2 regions of the Serratia sarumanii genome follow, and region 1 is predicted to be linked to the other one. Evidence: predicted binding sites of a transcription regulator. Region 1 holds the regulator's gene; the other holds the start of a gene.
What was found. The regulator PurR, encoded in region 1, represses purine synthesis genes. The targets are predictions, from matches to a motif close to CANGCAAACGTTTGCNTG.
Positions count from the first base shown of each region.

Region 1 (13,631 bases):
GTCGTCGTCATTTATTGCTTCCTCAAGCCACATTTCATGGCTACAACATGCATCACGCGGGCTATTGTAGCGGCTGGAACAGTCGCAAGAAAACGCCATCTTTTGCAAGGATATTCACCCGCCGCCGATCGCGTTTCACCGGCCACGTCATTCCGGTCAAAACATACGTTGAGAATAACATTTTTAATCCGACCATTTCACTAATATATTGCGCGGCGGTGACGGCGCGGATTAATTATATCCATAGCCCCCTGCCGGCGCTTTTTCATACACCAACGGGCTGATTTTGAACCAAAAAAAATGTCATTAACGTTTTCTCACAATATGGATTATTATTTATGAGTTCTTCGCTGTTTTATATGGCGAAATTCGGGAATACTGTAACTCTTTCGATATCCGTTTCGGGGCCAAGGTTGGTGACGTCGACATGCGTTTAATTCTTACGCTCTTTGCGCTGCTGTTTACGCAGCTCTTCTTCAATTTGGCGCACGCTGCGCCACAGGCGCGTGTTGCCGCCGAGCAGCGTAAAAGCCATGCTAATGAAGCGCGGCCCGATGACCGCAGAAAAAAGAAAGCGGACAAAACCGCTAAAAAAGCCAAAGTGACGGCCCCCGCGAAAAAAACCAAGACCGCCAAGGCGAAAAGCGAGAAAAGCGCGAAAAAGATCGCCAGCGCCAAACCCAAGGCCAAAGCGCAGAAAACCGCCAAGATTAAAGTCACCCCGCCGAAAAAGGGCTACAAAAAAGGCTACGGCCGCCACCGCGAAGCCGGTATGGCCACCGCCAAGCTGGCGCGTGATGAAAAACCGTTGAAACTCAGCCCGGCGCACAAAAAACGCTATCAGCATGCCAAGCAGACCGCGATGGCCAAGCTGATGGGCCAGATGGGCAAACCTTACCGCTGGGGCGGCAGCTCGCCGCGCACCGGTTTCGACTGCAGCGGCCTTATCTATTACGCCTATAAAGACGTGGTAAAAATCAAGATGCCGCGCACCGCCAACGAGATGTACCACCTGCGCGACGCGGCGCCGATCAAGAAAAGCGAACTGGAAAGTGGCGATCTGGTGTTCTTCCGCATCAACAACCGCGGCGTGGCGGATCATGTCGGCGTTTATCTCGGCAACGGCAAATTCATCCAGTCGCCGCGCACCGGCGAAGAGATCCGCATCAGCCAGCTCGACAACGACTATTGGCAAAACCACTACATCGGCGCGCGCCGCGTAGTAACGCCGAAAACCATTCGTTAATTCCCTGCTCTGCGCGGTTGCGGCCCCGGTCGCAACCGCCTGCTCAAGCTATCACCCCTCACACCGCCTCACGCGCATTTCTCGCTTTTCTTCCTGTTTTTTATGATGAAAATTGTTAAGATTGAAAGACCACAATAAAAAACGGCCCATTCGGCTCCCGCTCCGGCGGAAAAAGAGTGGCGCTGTAAAGGAGGAAGCAATGTCGTTTGAATTACCTGCATTACCGTATGAGAAAAACGCGCTCGAGCCGCACATCTCCGCCGAGACCCTGGAATACCACTACGGCAAACACCATAACACCTACGTGGTTAACCTGAACAACCTGGTGAAAGGCAGCGAGTTCGAAGGCAAATCGCTCGAAGAGATCATCAAGACCTCAAACGGCGGCGTCTTCAACAACGCCGCGCAGGTGTGGAACCACACCTTCTACTGGCACTGCCTGTCGCCACAGGGCGGCGGTGAACCGCAGGGCGAACTGGCGGCGGCGATCGTCAAATCCTTCGGCTCTTTCGCTGCGTTCAAAGAGCAGTTTACCGATGCCGCAGTGAAAAACTTCGGCGCCGGTTGGACCTGGCTGGTGAAAAAACCGGACGGCGCGCTGGCGATCGTCAACACCTCCAACGCGGCCACCCCGCTGACCGGTGAAGACAAACCGCTGCTGACCGTTGACGTGTGGGAACACGCGTATTACATCGATTACCGCAATGCGCGTCCAAAATACCTGGAAAACTTCTGGGCGTTGGTCAACTGGACCTTCGCAGCGGAAAACCTGGCGTAAGCGCAGGTTCTGAGGTGATGGGGCGCAGCCAGGCTGCGCCTTTTTTATAACCGGGGGTAAATCAGTTCAACGCGGCAACGAAGCTGAAAGCGATAATGACCGCCAACGCGCAGACGGTGGTGAACAGCGACATCTTCAATTCGGTATCCATGACAACTCCTTTAAAATGGGCTTTCCTAAGGATAAAAGGCGTACAATTAGTACGTCAAATCATTTTCCCACAGTTCGCCGATAAAATCTTGTTATCATTTCCCGGTTTATAATCTCGATTACCTCTTCCACTTTTGTTCAATATGCGACAAAATTCGCAGTTCACAACTGCGTACCGGCATCCATGCCCCTCCTGATTAAGCGCTGAAGACTTCAACACACTAAAAACTCAGTTTTCGCTTCTCTGGAGAAGGATCTACGTAGGCAAACGATTAACATCACACTTACATGCTGTAAACATGTGAGTTCAGGAGTCATTCCTTACATGGCAACGATTAAAGATGTGGCCAAACGCGCGGGCGTTTCCACCACCACCGTTTCGCACGTCATCAATAAGACTCGTTTCGTCGCCGAAGAGACCAAAGCGGCCGTGTGGGCCGCCATCAAAGAGCTGCACTACTCGCCGAGCGCCGTGGCGCGCAGCCTGAAAGTCAATCACACCAAGTCGATCGGCCTGCTGGCCACCTCGAGCGAAGCGCCCTACTTTGCCGAAGTGATCGAGGCGGTGGAAAACAGCTGCTACAGCAAAGGCTACACCCTGATCCTGTGCAACTCGCACAACAATCTGGACAAGCAGCGCGCCTACCTGGCGATGCTGGCGCAAAAGCGCGTCGACGGCCTGTTGGTCATGTGCTCCGAGTACCCGGATCAGCTGCTGGGCATGCTGGAAGATTACCGCAACATCCCGATGGTGGTGATGGACTGGGGCGCCGCGCGCGGCGACTTCACCGACACCATCATCGATAACGCGTTCGAAGGCGGCTATCTGGCCGGCCGTTACCTGATCGAGCGCGGCCACCGCGATATCGGCGCCATTCCGGGCCAGCTGTCGCGCAACACTGGCGGCGGCCGTCATCAGGGCTTTATGAAGGCGCTGCAGGAAGCGCATATCGACATTCGCGAAGAGTGGATCGTCCAGGGTGACTTCGAGCCGGAGTCCGGCTACAAGGCGATGCACCAAATCCTGTCGCAAAAACAGCGGCCGACCGCGGTATTCTGCGGCGGCGATATCATGGCGATGGGCGCCATCTGCGCGGCCGACGAGCTGGGGCTGCGGGTGCCGCAGGATATTTCCGTGATCGGCTATGACAACGTGCGCAACGCTCGCTACTTCACCCCGGCGCTGACCACCATTCACCAGCCGAAAGAGCGTCTGGGCGAAATGGCCTTCACCATGCTGCTGGATCGCATTATCAGTAAACGCGAAGAGTCGCAGGTGATCGAAGTGCATCCGAAGCTGATCGAACGCCGCTCGGTCGCCGACGGCCCGTTCATCGACTACCGCCGCTAATCCCCCGCGCCGGAAGCCTGCGCGGCTTCCGGTTCCACCTCGCTCAGCCACTCCTGATTCAGCGTCTCCCCATCGCCCAGATACGCCAGCAGCCAGCTCATCGCCGGTGACGGTTTATCCTGCTGCCAGGTCAGGCAGCAAGGGCTGGCGGGAAACGGCTGCTGCAGCTGCAACGCCGTCAGCTCACCGCGCTGCACCCGCGGCAGCGCCCGATGCGCCGGCATCATGCCGACGCACAGCCCGGCGCACAGACAGTCGAGCGCCGAAGTCCAGTCCGGCACCACCAGCCGCCGCTGGTTATCCAGCGTCCAGGTGACGCGCTTGGGCAGATTGCGAGAGGTGTCCTCCAGGCAAAGCGAAGGGTACGGCCGCAGCTGATCGTCATTCAGCGGCCCCGTCAACTGCGCGAGAGGATGTTGCGGGCTGGCCACACACAGCCAGTTCATATAACCCATGTCGCGGAAGGCGAAGCCGCCGCCGACCGGCACCGCGCGCGTGGCGCCGATCGCCATGTCCGCCCTGCCATCCACCAAGGCATCCCACACGCCGTTGAACACTTCGGGTTGCAGCATCAATTCGACGTCGGGGAAATGACGGTAGAAATCCAGCACCAGTTGGCGGCTGCGCTGCGGTTTGACGATGATGTCGACCGCGATATTCAGCTGGCCGCGCCATCCGTTGGCCACCTGCTGACAGTGGCGGCGGGTGTCGAGCATTTTTTTGATAACAACTCGCGCATCTTTGATAAACAGCGCACCGGCGGGCGTCAACTCCACATCGCGATGACGCCGCTCAAACAGCGGCACCGCCAGCCATTGCTCCAGCTGCCGTACGGTATAGCTGACCGCCGACGGCACCCGGTGCAGCTCCTGCGCCGCCGCGCTGAAACTGCCGGTGCGCGCCACCGCATCGACCACTTCAAGAGAATATTCAGACCACATCGCCTTGCCTTCAATTTTTTTAACAGCACTTTGCAAATATTACCGTTTCACAAGCAGAGATCCAGCCGGATACACTGGCCGGCGCTAAAAACCTGCGACATTAAAATATTAACGAGAAATACCATGCGAAATTCCTTTGGCTTTATGTTCTACCTCGCCGGCCTGAGCATGCTGGGTTATCTGGCGACCGATATGTATCTGCCCGCCTTCGGCGCCATGCGGGAGGAACTGCAAATTTCCGCCGGCGCGGTGAGCGCCAGCCTGAGCATCTTCCTGGCCGGCTTCGCCTTTGCGCAGCTGCTGTGGGGGCCGCTCTCCGACCGTCTGGGCCGCAAACCGGTATTATTGATCGGGCTGACGCTGTTCGCCCTCGGCTGCCTGGGCATGCTGTGGGTGGAAAACGCCGTGCAGCTCTGGATCCTGCGCTTTATTCAGGCCGTCGGCGTCTGCGCCGCCGCCGCCATCTGGCAAGCGCTGGTGGTTGACCGTTACCGCGAAGGCCAGGCCAACCGCGTGTTCGCCACCATTATGCCGCTGGTAGCGCTGTCGCCGGCGCTGGCGCCGCTGCTCGGCGCCTGGTTGCTGAACCACGCCAGCTGGCGCGCGATCTTCGCCGCGCTGTTGGCCATCACCGCGCTGCTGCTGCTGCCGACGCTGCTGCTCAAAGAGCGCGCCAAAACGCAACCCAGCGCCGATGCGCCAAAAAACAGCGTCAGCTTCTGGCAACTGTTGAGATCCCCGGTGTTCAGCGGCAACGTCGCCATGTACGCCGCCTGCTCGGCCGGCTTCTTCGCCTGGCTGACCGGCTCGCCGTTCATCCTCGGTGACATGGGCTACAGCCCGAGCGATATCGGCCTGAGCTACGTGCCGCAAACGCTGGCCTTCCTGCTGGGTGGCTACGGCTGCCGCGCCGCGCTCAAGCGCATCAACGGCAAAACCCTGCTGCCGTGGCTGCTGGTAGCTTATGGTGTCAGCATGGTGGCGCTGTATCTGGTGGCCACCCTGACCGATCCGACGCTCACCACGCTGCTGATCCCATTCTGCGTGATGGCGCTGGTCAACGGCGCCGGCTATCCGATCATGGTGGCGAATGCGCTGATGCCGTTCCCGGAAAGCAGCGGCAAGGCCGCCGCGCTGCAAAATACGCTGCAGTTGGGGCTGTGCTTTGTGGCGAGCATGCTGGTGTCGGCATTTATTGCCCAGCCGCTGTTGGCGACGGTGACGGTGATGGTGTCTACGGTAATCCTGGCCGCGCTGGGGTATTTCCTGCAGCGTGGAAAAGCGGCCGATGCGCAGCAAAAGCCGCAGCGGGAACATGCTAACTCAGCGTCATAATTGCCAAGTTTAATAATCACTTAAAGAATATGCGTGCCGAGTGCGATTTACAGTTGAGTCAACGCCTCGGCACGCCTATACTCAAAAACAACCTTGTAAAGTAACACCTTATAATCTCTATATCTCAATTAGCGCTTGTGTACGCGCTTTGCGTCACACTCTTTTTTTAAGGATGCGTTTATCCCGCGCCGTTCGCGCCGGGTCGCTTCTTTAAATTTCCTCTGTTCATAGTCGGATATCAGACGCCGCGGGTCTATTTTCCGCCGGTAAACGTATGCACCCGCAGAAATTGTCTAAGCTGTTTCCTAACGGGTCATCAGTCAGAAGAAGGTGATGGAGAAGCTATGAGTTCATCGTGTATAGAAGATCTGAGCATCCAGGACAATCAGTGGTACCGTATCGCGCACGAAATGCTCGGCCTGGCCGGCATTGAAATCAACGGTTCGCGCCCCTTCGATATTCAGGTTAAAAACCCCGATTTCTTTAAACGCGTCTTGCAGCAAGGTTCGCTGGGCCTGGGCGAAAGCTATATGGACGGCTGGTGGGAATGCGAGCGGCTGGATATGTTCTTCCAGCGCGTGGTCAGCGCCGGGCTGGAGAAGAAACTCCCCCACCACCTGAAAGATACCCTGCGTATCGCCGCCGCGCGCCTGACCAATCTGCAATCGAAAAAGCGCGCCTGGATCGTCGGCAAAGAACATTACGATCTCGGCAACGATCTGTTTACCCTGATGCTCGATCCTTACATGCAATATTCCTGCGGCTACTGGAAAGACGCCACCACGCTGGAGGAGGCACAGGAAGCCAAGCTGCGGATGATCTGCGAGAAACTGCAGCTGCAACCGGGCATGCGCTTGCTGGACATCGGCTGCGGCTGGGGCGGCCTCTCCGCCTATGCGGCGAAAAATTACGGCGTATCGGTGGTCGGCGTGACCATCTCCGCAGAACAGCAGAAGCTGGCTCAGGCGCGCTGCGCCGGGCTGGATGTGCAGATCCTGCTGCAGGATTACCGCGATCTGCATCAGCAGTTCGATCGCATCGTCTCGGTCGGCATGTTCGAGCACGTCGGGCCGAAAAACTACCGCACCTATTTCAATGTGGTAGAACGCAATCTGGCGCCGCACGGTCTCTTCCTGCTGCACACTATCGGCTCCAACAAAACCGACATGAACGTCGATCCGTGGATCAACAAGTACATTTTCCCGAACGGCTGCCTGCCTTCAGTGAGCCATATCGCCGAAGCCAGCGAAGGCCATTTCGTGATGGAAGACTGGCACAACATCGGCGCCGACTACGATCGCACGCTGATGGCCTGGTTCGAGCGCTTCAAACAGGCGTGGCCGCAGCTTGCACCGCGCTATTCCGAACGCTTCGAGCGGATGTTCAGCTATTACCTGAACGCCTGCGCCGGCGCGTTCCGGGCGCGCGATCTGCAGCTGTGGCAGGTGGTGTTCAGCCCGAAAGGCGTTGAAGGCGGCATCCGCGTCGCCCGCTAAGCGCTTGCCCGACAAAAAAGGCCCCGGCAGCAATATCGCCGGGGCCTTTTTTTGCTCGTTCGACGCGTACGGCTTAGCCGCAGTAGACGCGGATGATTTTATCGTCGCTGTCGCCAAGGAAGTTCAGGCGGCGCAGGTTGAAATCCATGGTGACGGCAGAGTTGTACGGAATGGCGCGCACCTTGGCGTCGATCCGCACGCCTTCCAGCGAGGTCATCGGTTTGCCGACGAAGTTTTGATACTGCGAAGCGCCGCAGGTATCATCCGCATCGGCCATTTGCGCGCTCGCGCCCTGCTCAGGCGAACTGCTGCAGGCGCTCAGCGCCAGCAACGCGGTTAACAACAACGTTTTCCCATAAAACTTCACGCGTTTCTCCTCTCTGCTTATGATTCGATTCCGGCGGCAACGCCCGAATCGCTGTCAGTCTTTGTGCGCCGGCGCCATCGCCGCCGCCAGCGCCGCTTCCCGATTGGCCAGCACGCGCTCGACGGTGTCCACCACCGCCTGCGTTTGCGGATCGATCTCGATGTTCACCTTGTCACCCAGGCGTTTCTTACCCAGCGTGGTGCGATCCAGCGTTTCCGGGATCAGGTGCACGCAGAAACGGTTATTCACCACTTCGCCGATGGTCAGGCTAATGCCGTCGATGCCGATGAAGCCTTTGTGCAGCACATATTTCATCAATTCGGCATTCGGCATGCGCAGCCATACCTGCCGGTTATTTTCCGAGGTATAAATCTTGGCCACTTCCGCCGTGCAGATAATATGGCCGGACATCAAATGGCCGCCAATTTCGTCATTGAACTTCGCCGCGCGCTCGATATTGACGATGTCGCCCAGCGCCAGATCGCCGAGGTTGGTCAGGCGCAGAGTTTCCTTAATCAAATCGAAGCTGACGCGGTTGCCTTCCACCGCGGTGACGGTCAGGCAGCAGCCGTTATGGGCCACCGACGCGCCCAGCTCCAGCCCCGGCAGCAGCTCGGCAGGCATTTCGATCACGTGGGTGCGGAAATTGGGTTTCTCATCAATGGCGACCAGCGGCGCGGTGCCTTGTACGATACCGGTGAACATATGTGCCTCTTTTACTAAATAGGTTAAAACGCTATCGGCAGTTTGCCCCAGTTGGCGCTGAAAACCAAATCCGCGACGGCAAAAAACGAATGGCTGCGCATTTAATAACTATTTATCTGCGGCGTTTGCTTAACGACGCCGAGCAGGTACAATCTTTTTGACAAAATTCCGCTATTTTAATTGTTGTCCTCTCGCGGCAGCCCTCCCTCCCACATATATAAATAGAAAAGGTGTATGCGTGCAGAAGTACTTAATTGAAGCGCGTAGTTTATTGGCTCTCGCTATCCCGGTCATCATCGCGCAAATATCGCAAACCGCCATGGGCGTGGTGGATACCATCATGGCCGGCGCTTACAGCGCCACCGACATGGCGGCGGTTGCGGTCGGCACTTCAATCTGGCTGCCGGCCATCCTGTTCGGCCACGGCCTGCTGCTGGCGCTGACCCCGGTTATCGCCCAGCTCAACGGCGCCGGGCGTCGCGATCGCATCGCTCACCAGGTGCGCCAGGGTTTTTGGCTGGCTTCCGGCGTGTCCGTGCTGCTGATCGTCGTGCTGTATAACTGCAAGTTCGTCATCGACATGATGCACAACATCGATCCGCAGCTGGCGGATAAAGCCGTCGGTTATCTGCACGCCATCATGTGGGGGGCGCCGGGTTACCTGTTCTTCCAGGTGATGCGCAACCAGTGCGAGGGGCTGTCCAAAACCAAGCCCGGCATGGTGATCGGCTTCCTCGGCCTGCTGGTGAATATCCCGATCAACTACATCTTCATCTACGGCAAATTCGGCATGCCGGAGCTGGGCGGCGTCGGCTGCGGCGTCGCCACCGGCAGCGTCTACTGGATCATGTTCCTGATGATGCGCGGCTACGTGAAGCGCGCGCCGTCGCAGCGCGACATCAAACGCCAAACCGGCGATCTCGGCGGCCCAGACTGGGCGGCGCTGAAGCGCCTGATCGGCATCGGCATGCCGGTAGCGCTGGCGCTGTTCTTCGAAGTCACTCTGTTCGCCGTGGTGGCGCTGCTGGTGTCGCCACTGGGGATCGTCGCGGTCGCCGGCCACCAGATCGCGCTTAACTTCAGCGCGCTGATGTTCGTACTGCCGCTGTCGCTGGGCGTCGGCGCCACCATCCGCGTCGGTTATCGTCTGGGGGAAGGCTCGGTCGAAGGCGCGCGCGTCGCCGCTTACTCCGCCATCGGCGTCGGCATCACCATGGCCGTCTGCACCGCGCTGTTTACCGCCGCCTTCCGCGAACCGATCGCCCTGCTGTACAACGACAGCCCGGCGGTGGTGGCGATGGCCTCGCAGCTGATGCTGCTGGCGGCGCTGTACCAGATCTCGGATTCTGTCCAGGTGATCGGCAGCGGCGTGCTGCGTGGTTATAAAGATACCCGCGCGATCTTCTTCATCACCTTCATTGCTTATTGGGTGTTGGGCCTGCCGAGCGGCTATCTGCTGGCGTTAACCGACGCGGTGGTGCCGGCGATGGGGCCGAGCGGTTTCTGGATCGGCTTTATCATCGGCCTGACCTTCGCCGCCATCATGATGGCGCTGCGCATGCGCTGGCTGCAGAAACAGCCGACCACCGTCATCCTGCAGCGATCCACGCGCTGAATCCGCAGCCCGGCCGGTTTCATCCCCGGCCGGGCTGCGGTTTGCGGAAAAAAACGCCGGACTGCGCACAACCTCAGCAATCGCGTGAAATACCAAATAAAATTGCGCTTTTCCCCTTGCCAGCACGCGGGTAGCTCGTTAATATTCGTCCCCGCTGTCAGCCATGACAGGCAGGAAAAGATGCGTCCGTAGCTCAGTTGGTTAGAGCACCACCTTGACATGGTGGGGGTCGGTGGTTCGAGTCCACTCGGACGCACCAAATTCCTGAAGCAGTACAGTGCGTCCGTAGCTCAGTTGGTTAGAGCACCACCTTGACATGGTGGGGGTCGGTGGTTCGAGTCCACTCGGACGCACCAAATTTCAGAAGCAGCGCAGTGCGTCCGTAGCTCAGTTGGTTAGAGCACCACCTTGACATGGTGGGGGTCGGTGGTTCGAGTCCACTCGGACGCACCATATTGCTGATTCACCTCCCCCTGTCGCGTTATACTTCCCGTTATTTCGTCTCTGCCCGACCGCCTGCCCGTTATGTCGATCGCGCCGTGCTACCGTCATCAGGAACGCCACATGACCACTTTTACCGCCAAAACCGCCTTTTTACCGCTCGACAATGGCCTTGCCCGCCGTGAAGGCGTGATGAGCGACGGTTCGCCGGCGGCGGAAGTGCGTTTCGAAGCCGGCGCCTTCGGCCAGTTGCAAAAGCCCCCGCACGCGCTGCAAACCCGAGTGATATCCGGTGAATTCGAGTTCACTCTCGGCGGCGATACGCGAGTGGTGCGGGCCGGTGAGAGCCTGATATTGCCGGCCAACGTCGCCAGCGGCTGCTTCTGCCTGAGCGCCGGCGTGCTGCTGGAAATCCCCCTACCGCGGTAAGCCATATTTACAGAAAGGTTATTTGCGCAACAAACGGCCCACAACGCGTTGCATTTGCGCCACATTTGGCCCCGTTTTGCTATATCCGCCGCACCGCCGCGGTTTTTTATTTTGTTTCCCGCCGCTTAGCCTTTATAATGCGCAACGTCTATCAGTTGAATGGTTTCAGCCCTTGATCTGCGAAAACGCAATAACAACACAATGTGATCTTACCCCGTTGCGCAGCATCCCCGCGCCCCCGCGCGGGCTGAATTTTTCCGCCCCACTTCAACTGTCGTCACCTATCCTTAACTATGTTTTTCACCACCAGGCACGGCCCAAATTCCCTACCGGCGTAAACCGCGCCGGTCAAATTCGTTTTTTTATCCATCACAACTTGTAGAAAACTCCGCCATGAAAAAGACCAAAATTGTTTGTACCATCGGTCCAAAAACCGAATCGGAAGAAATGCTGACCAACCTGCTCAATGCGGGCATGAACGTGATGCGTCTCAACTTCTCTCACGGCGACTATGAAGAGCACGGCAACCGCATCAAGAACATGCGCGCCGTGATGGCGAAAACCGGCATCAACGCCGGCATCCTGCTGGATACCAAAGGCCCGGAAATTCGCACCATGAAACTGGAAGGCGGCAAAGACGCCTCGCTGGTCGCCGGCCAAACCTTCACTTTCACCACCGACCAGAGCGTGATCGGCAACAGCGAACGCGTGGCGGTCACCTACGCCGGCTTCGCCGCCGACCTGAAGATCGGCAATACCGTGCTGGTTGACGACGGCCTGATCGGCATGGAAGTCACCAACGTGACCGAGAACGAAGTCGTTTGTAAAGTGCTGAACAACGGCGACCTGGGCGAGAACAAGGGCGTCAACCTGCCGGGCGTATCCATCCAGCTGCCTGCGCTGGCCGAAAAAGACAAACGCGACCTGATCTTCGGCTGCGAGCAAGGCGTCGACTTCGTGGCGGCGTCCTTCATCCGCAAACGCTCAGACGTGCTGGAGATCCGCGAACACCTGAAAGCCCACGGCGGCGAGCAAATCCAGATCATCTCCAAGATCGAAAACCAGGAAGGCCTGAACAACTTCGACGAGATCCTCGAAGCGTCCGACGGCATCATGGTTGCCCGTGGCGACTTGGGCGTGGAGATCCCGGTCGAAGAAGTGATCTTCGCCCAGAAGATGATGATCGAGAAATGCAACCGCGCGCGTAAAGTGGTGATCACCGCCACCCAGATGCTCGATTCCATGATCAAGAACCCGCGCCCTACCCGCGCGGAAGCCGGCGACGTTGCCAACGCCATCCTGGACGGCACCGATGCCGTCATGCTGTCCGGCGAGAGCGCCAAGGGCAAATACCCGCTGGAAGCGGTCAACATCATGGCGACCATCTGCGAGCGTACCGATCGCGTGATGCCAAGCCGCATCGACGCCCTGAACGATCGCCGCAAGCTGCGCATCACCGAAGCGGTGTGCCGCGGTGCGGTTGAAACCGCCGAGAAACTGGACGCGCCGCTGATCGTGGTCGCCACCAGCGGCGGCAAGTCGGCGAAATCCGTGCGTAAATACTTCCCGAACGCGGTGATCCTGGCGCTGACCACCAATGAAACCACCGCGCACCAGCTGGTGCTGAGCAAGGGCGTCATCCCGCAGATGGTCAAGGAAATCGCCTCTACCGACGACTTCTACCGCATCGGTAAAGAAGCCGCCCTGGCCAGCGGCCTGGCACAGAAAGGCGACGTCGTGGTGATGGTTTCCGGCGCGCTGGTGCCGAGCGGCACCACCAACACTGCCTCGGTACACGTGCTGTAATATAAAACGTGACATAATTGCCTTGATCAAAACGCCGCTTTGCGGCGTTTTTTTTATCGGCAGTAAACTATTTTTCTCAAAACGCAACCGCGATCCGCTCATTATTTAGCTAATAAAGAATCGGAGTAGTCCCATGGAAGCCGGCTGTTTTCCCTCGTTTTTTTAACTAATTTGTAAAACCAGATGCAAGTTTGAGCGAACGATCAAAATAAAGCACCTCAACACTAAAAAATTATTCTCTTTCGAAAAAAGTTTGTGTAATACTTGTAACGCTACATGGAGATTAACTCAATCTAGAGGGTGTTATAATGAATCGTACTAAACTGGTACTGGGCGCGGTAATCCTGGGTTCCACTCTGCTGGCTGGCTGCTCTAGCAACGCTAAAATCGATCAACTGTCTTCTGACGTTCAGACTCTGAACGCTAAAGTTGATCAGCTGAGCAACGACGTGAACGCAATGCGTTCTGACGTTCAAGCTGCTAAAGACGACGCAGCACGCGCTAACCAGCGTCTGGACAACCAAGCTCACGCTTACAAAAAGTAAGATAGCTTTGGTTATTGAAAACGGCGCACATTGTGCGCCGTTTTTTTTGCCTGTCCCTTGGACTGGTTTTTCCTGCACCGCAGGCAAAAAAAGAGGCTCAGCACGCTGAACCCCTCTTCGACCACACAATCCTGCAAACTTAGTTCACGGAACTGATTGGCGCTGCCTTGAATGGGCTCTTATTCGCCTCAGGCGTCGCTGCAGGCGTCAAACTCACCGCCGACGGGCTCTCCCCTACGTTGACCAGCACCGGCATGCCAGAACGGCGTACAACCGCGCTATCGAACACGGCGCGATCGGTCTGAGCATCCGCAGCGAAGGCTTTCTCCGCTTTAGACAACGCAATCGGCATGGTCTGCGGATCGTCGCTTTCTACCCGCGACAGCGGCTGATGCACTTCCACATAGCGTTTGCCGTCCGGCTCAA
Region 1 covers NZ_CP124750.1:2,203,912-2,217,542, reverse strand. The annotation lists gene SSARUM_RS10630 (Grx4 family monothiol glutaredoxin) at 1-11, opposite strand, end outside; gene SSARUM_RS10625 (C40 family peptidase) at 428-1,246, shown strand; gene sodB (superoxide dismutase [Fe]) at 1,446-2,024, shown strand; gene cydH (cytochrome bd-I oxidase subunit CydH) at 2,086-2,175, opposite strand; gene purR (HTH-type transcriptional repressor PurR) at 2,500-3,525, shown strand; gene punR (DNA-binding transcriptional activator PunR) at 3,522-4,466, opposite strand; gene punC (purine nucleoside transporter PunC) at 4,590-5,801, shown strand; gene cfa (cyclopropane fatty acyl phospholipid synthase) at 6,146-7,297, shown strand; gene SSARUM_RS10590 (I78 family peptidase inhibitor) at 7,371-7,664, opposite strand; gene SSARUM_RS10585 (riboflavin synthase) at 7,719-8,369, opposite strand; gene SSARUM_RS10580 (MATE family efflux transporter) at 8,608-9,984, shown strand; tRNA gene SSARUM_RS10575 (tRNA-Val) at 10,167-10,243, shown strand; tRNA gene SSARUM_RS10570 (tRNA-Val) at 10,264-10,340, shown strand; tRNA gene SSARUM_RS10565 (tRNA-Val) at 10,361-10,437, shown strand; gene SSARUM_RS10560 (cupin domain-containing protein) at 10,549-10,854, shown strand; gene pykF (pyruvate kinase PykF) at 11,248-12,660, shown strand; gene SSARUM_RS10550 (major outer membrane lipoprotein) at 12,969-13,205, shown strand; gene SSARUM_RS10545 (L,D-transpeptidase family protein) at 13,345-13,631, opposite strand, start outside.

Region 2 (5,245 bases), 1.3 Mb from region 1:
GACACGCTGCTGACCGATCTGCCGACGCCGAATGTGCCGCTGGCCAACGCCGCTACCGCGCTGGCGGCGCTGAACTGCTCCCCGCTGGAAATCGACGAACGCGCGATCTTCACCGGGCTGCAGCAGGCGACGCTGCCGGGGCGTTTCCAGATCGTGCGGCGGGAGCCGACGCTGATCCTCGACGTGGCGCACAACCCGCACGCCGCCGGCTATCTGGCCGGGCGTCTGGCCAAACTGCCGCGCGAAGGCGGCAAGGTGCGCGCGGTGGTGGGCATGCTGTCGGACAAGGATATCGCCGGCACGCTGGCCTGCCTGAGCGAGCAGGTGGATGAATGGTACTGCGCGCCGCTCGACGGGCCGCGCGGCGCCAGCGTCGAACAGCTGGCGCAACATCTGAAGGAACCGCGCCGCTTTAATGATGTCGAAACTGCCTGGCGGCAGGCTATGCAGGATGCTGATAAACAGGATATTGTGATCGTCTGTGGATCGTTCCACACCGTGGCGCAGGTGATGGCGGCGTTAGACGAGATGCGGGGAGTGTGAGTGGCGAGTAAATTTCAGAACCGACTGGTCGGAACCGTGATTCTGGTGGCGCTGGGGGTGATCATCCTGCCAGGGCTGCTGGACGGCAAAAAGAAGCATTACGAGGATGAATTTGCGGCCATTCCGTTGGTGCCGAAACCGGGCGATGTCGAAGAGAACGACGTGCTGCCGCCGGTGACGCAACCGCTGCCGGCGCAGCCGCCGGAAGGGGCGGGCGCGCTGGTCGAGCAGCAGGCGGCCAATGAAGCGGCGGCGCAACAGGCGGTGCGGCAGAGCGCTCAGCAGCCGACGCAGGTGGCGCCGCCGCCGGTCGAGACGCGTCCTCAGCCGGTGCCGCAGCCCAAGCCGAAACCGGTGGAAACCAAACCGGTGGAAGTGAAACCGAAACCGGCACCGCAACCGAAGCCGGTGGAAGTGAAGCCGGTGCCGAAGCCGGAGCCGACGCCGAAACCTGAGCCAGCGCCGCAGCCGAAACCGGCGGAAGAAAAAGCGCCGGCAGGGCAAGCCTATGTCGTGCAGCTCGGGGCGCTGAAGAACGCCGCCAAGGCGAACGAGATTGTCGCCTCGCTGCGCCTCTCGGGCTACCGCGCCTTCACCGTGCCGTCAACGCCGGTGCAGGGGCAGATAACCCGCATCTACGTCGGCCCGGACGCCTCCAGGCAGAAGCTGCAGGCGGCGTTGCCGTCGCTGAACTCGATCAGCGGGCTGAGCGGGCAGGTGAAGCCGTACGGCCGTTAAACCCCGCAGGGGCGCAGCACGATGCGCCCCTGAATGAAGGAGTGGTGGAGAGAAAGCGAGAAAAACCGCGCCTTTTACAGGCGAAATCACCTATGTAGGCGCGGCGATTGAGAATTTTTTGATCGCCGCTTTTTATTTGTAACGTGGTAGGAAATCCCCTACGCAAACGTTTTCTTTTTCTGTTAGAATTCGCCGCGAATTGGATGCAGGGGCGATTCATCATTGGAATAGTTCATGGTCTGGATTGATTACGTCATTATAGCGGTAATTGGATTTTCGGCTCTGGTGAGCCTGATCCGAGGGTTTGTTCGCGAAGCATTGTCACTTGTGACATGGGGATGTGCGTTTTTTGTTGCCAGCCATTTCTACTCTTACCTTGCGGTCTATTTCACTCGTTTTGAAGATGAACTGGTGCGAAACGGCATCGCGATCGCGATTTTGTTCATCGCGACCTTGATCGTAGGGGCTATTGTTAACTATGTGATTAGCTCACTGGTAGAGAAAACCGGGTTGTCGGGCACCGATCGGGTGCTGGGCATCTGCTTCGGCGCGCTGCGCGGAGTATTGATCGTCGCGGCGATCCTGTTCTTCCTGGATACCTTTACCGGCTTTTCACAGAGTGCCGACTGGAAACAGTCGCAGCTCATTCCCCAGTTCAGTTACGTCATCAGGTGGTTCTTTGACTACCTGCAGAGCACGTCGAGTTTCTTGCCGACCCAATTGCCGGGGCGGTAGCGCTGATGAGGAAAAGACAACATGTGCGGTATTGTCGGTATCGCCGGTTTCATGCCGGTAAACCAGTCGATTTATGATGCGCTGACGGTGCTTCAGCACCGTGGCCAGGATGCCGCAGGCATCGTCACCATTGACGCCCACAACGGGTTCCGTTTGCGTAAAGCCAACGGCCTGGTGAAGGATGTGTTTGAGGCGCGCCATATGCAACGCTTGCAGGGCAACATGGGCATTGGCCATGTGCGTTACCCGACGGCCGGCAGCTCGAGCGCCTCTGAGGCCCAGCCTTTCTACGTCAACTCGCCGTTCGGCATTACGCTGGCCCACAATGGCAACTTGACCAACGCCCATGAGCTGCGCCAAAAGCTGTTCGAAAGCGGCCGCCGCCATGTCAACACCACCTCCGACTCGGAAATCCTGCTGAACGTGCTGGCCAGCGAGCTGGACCGTTTCCCGCACTACCCGCTGGAGGCCGACAACATCTTTACCGCGGTCGCCGCCATGCATCAGCAACTGCGCGGCGCTTACGCCTGCGTGGCGATGATCATCGGCCACGGTCTGCTGGCGTTCCGCGATCCGAACGGCATTCGCCCACTGGTGATCGGCAAGCGCACGCTGGAGGATGGCCGCAGCGAGTACATGGTGGCTTCCGAAAGCGTGGCGCTGGATACCCTGGGCTTTGAGTTCCTGCGCGACGTGGCGCCGGGCGAAGCGGTGTATATCACCACCAAGGGCCAGCTGTTCACCCGCCAGTGCGCAGAGAACCCGAAAACCAACCCGTGCCTGTTCGAATACGTTTATTTCGCGCGCCCGGACTCCTTTATGGACAAGATCTCGGTCTACAGCGCCCGCGTGCGCATGGGCCAGAAGCTGGGCGAGAAGATTGCCCGTGAGTGGGAAGATCTGGATATCGACGTGGTGATCCCGATTCCGGAAACCTCCTGCGACATCGCGCTGGAGATCGCGCGCATTCTCGAGAAGCCCTACCGCCAGGGCTTTGTGAAGAACCGCTACGTCGGCCGCACCTTCATCATGCCGGGCCAGCAGGCGCGTCGTCAGTCGGTGCGCCGCAAGCTGAACGCCAATCGCGCCGAGTTCCGCGACAAGAACGTGCTGCTGGTGGATGACTCCATCGTGCGCGGCACCACGTCGGAACAGATCGTCGAGATGGCGCGCGAAGCGGGCGCCAAGCGGGTGTACCTGGCTTCCGCCGCGCCGGAAGTGCGTTTCCCGAACGTTTACGGCATCGACATGCCGAGCGCCAACGAACTGATCGCCCACGGGCGCGAAGTGGATGAAATCCGCCAGATTATCGGCGCCGACGGGCTGATCTTCCAGGATCTGGACGATCTGATCGAAGCGGTGCGCGAAGAGAACCCGGACATCACCCAGTTCGAATGCTCGGTGTTCAACGGCATCTACGTGACCAAAGACGTCGATCAAAGCTATCTGGAATACCTGGAGTCGCTGCGCAGCGACGACGCCAAGGCGCTGCGGGTGCAAACCGAAGCGGAAAATCTGGAACTGCATAACGAAGGCTAACCGCCTGCGTTGATCCATCAGGGTGCATCGCCGCGTCTGCGGCGGTGCGCCTTGCTCCTCTGACTTGCTTATCCCTCGCCATTGCGGCAAAGTCTGCCTGATCTTACTTTTTACGGCAGAGGCCATTTTCCATGAAACGACTCATCATCGGCATTTCCGGCGCCAGCGGCGCCATCTACGGCGTGCGCCTGTTACAGGTTTTGCGCGACGTCGCAGAGGTGGAAACCCATCTGGTGATGAGCAACGCGGCAAGACAGACGCTGGCGCTGGAAACGCCGTACAGCCTGCGGGAAGTGCAGGCGCTGGCCGACGTGGTGCACGATGCGCGCGACATCGCCGCCGGCATTTCCTCCGGCTCCTTCAAAACCCTGGGCATGGCGATTTTACCTTGCTCAGTCAAAACCCTGTCCGGCATCGTCAACAGTTACAGCGACGGGCTGCTGACTCGCGCCGCCGACGTGGTGCTCAAAGAGCGCCGCCGTTTGGTGCTGTGCGTGCGGGAAACGCCGCTGCATTTGGGTCACCTGCGGTTGATGACCCAGGCGGCGGAGATGGGGGCGGTGATCATGCCGCCGGTGCCGGCGTTTTATCACCAGCCGAAAAGCGTGGAAGACATCATCGATCAGACCGTCAATCGGGTGATCGATCAGTTTGATATCGAACTGCCGGCCGATCTGTTCACCCGTTGGCAGGGCGTTAGTTAACATTTTAATCCCCAAATTGGCACATTTGTGCAACACCGCACTGAATTAGGGCGGCGCATGCACCATAATGATCCTACTTCATCACGTTCACTGTTTCATGGCGCCGCCTTGTCGCGGCTGCCAGTGGCGCGGCCCCGAGCGGCCGATTTAATTTTGCGGTTATCGTCCCAGGAAACAGTATTGTGAAGGCCGGAGCCGTTCCCTCCGCCCGTAGCACCTAATGTGGCACGATTACTGCAAATTGATTTGGTGGGGAAAAGTAATGCCCGTAGTGGCATCAAAAAAATCAATTTGAGGGTAATTTATGAAAAAGCTGGTTAAGGTTCTTCCTTTAGTCTTGGCTTTGGCGGCCGCAAACAGCGCATTCGCCGCTATCCCATCGACATTGAAGATCGGCACCGATCCGACTTATGCGCCGTTTGAATCCAAAAACGCCAAAGGCGAGCTGGTCGGCTTCGATATCGATTTGGCCAAAGAGCTGTGCAAACGCATAAATACCCAATGCACCTTCGTGGAGAGCGACTTTGACGCGCTGATCCCATCCCTCAAGGCGAAGAAAATCGACGCCATCATCTCTTCGCTGTCCATCACTGAAAAACGCCAGCAGGAAATCGCCTTTACCGACAAGCTGTATGCCGCCAACGCGCGTCTGATCGCGCCGAAGGGCTCCAAGCTGTTGCCTACCGTGGACGCCCTGAAAGGCAAGAGCGTGGGCGTGCTGCAGGGCACCACCCAGGAAGCCTACGCCAACGCCATGTGGCAGCCGAAGGGCGTCACCGTGGTGCCTTACCAGAACCAGGATCTGGTCTACGCCGATCTGGCGTCCGGGCGCATCGACGCCGCCTTCCAGGATGAAGTGGCGGGCAGCGACGGCTTCCTGAAACAGCCGCCGGGCAAAGACTACGCGTTCGCCGGCGAATCGGTGAAGGATGACAAATTCTTCGGCGTCGGCACCGGCATGGGGCTGCGCAAAGCCGATACCGAGC
Region 2 covers NZ_CP124750.1:3,481,724-3,486,968, reverse strand. The annotation lists gene folC (bifunctional tetrahydrofolate synthase/dihydrofolate synthase) at 1-543, shown strand, start outside; gene dedD (cell division protein DedD) at 544-1,281, shown strand; gene cvpA (colicin V production protein) at 1,516-2,016, shown strand; gene purF (amidophosphoribosyltransferase) at 2,038-3,555, shown strand; gene SSARUM_RS16545 (UbiX family flavin prenyltransferase) at 3,687-4,259, shown strand; gene hisJ (histidine ABC transporter substrate-binding protein HisJ) at 4,564-5,245, shown strand, end outside.
Region 2: cvpA (colicin V production protein) is a predicted target of PurR. The motif match lies at 1,441-1,458, and genes of this name have one in related genera.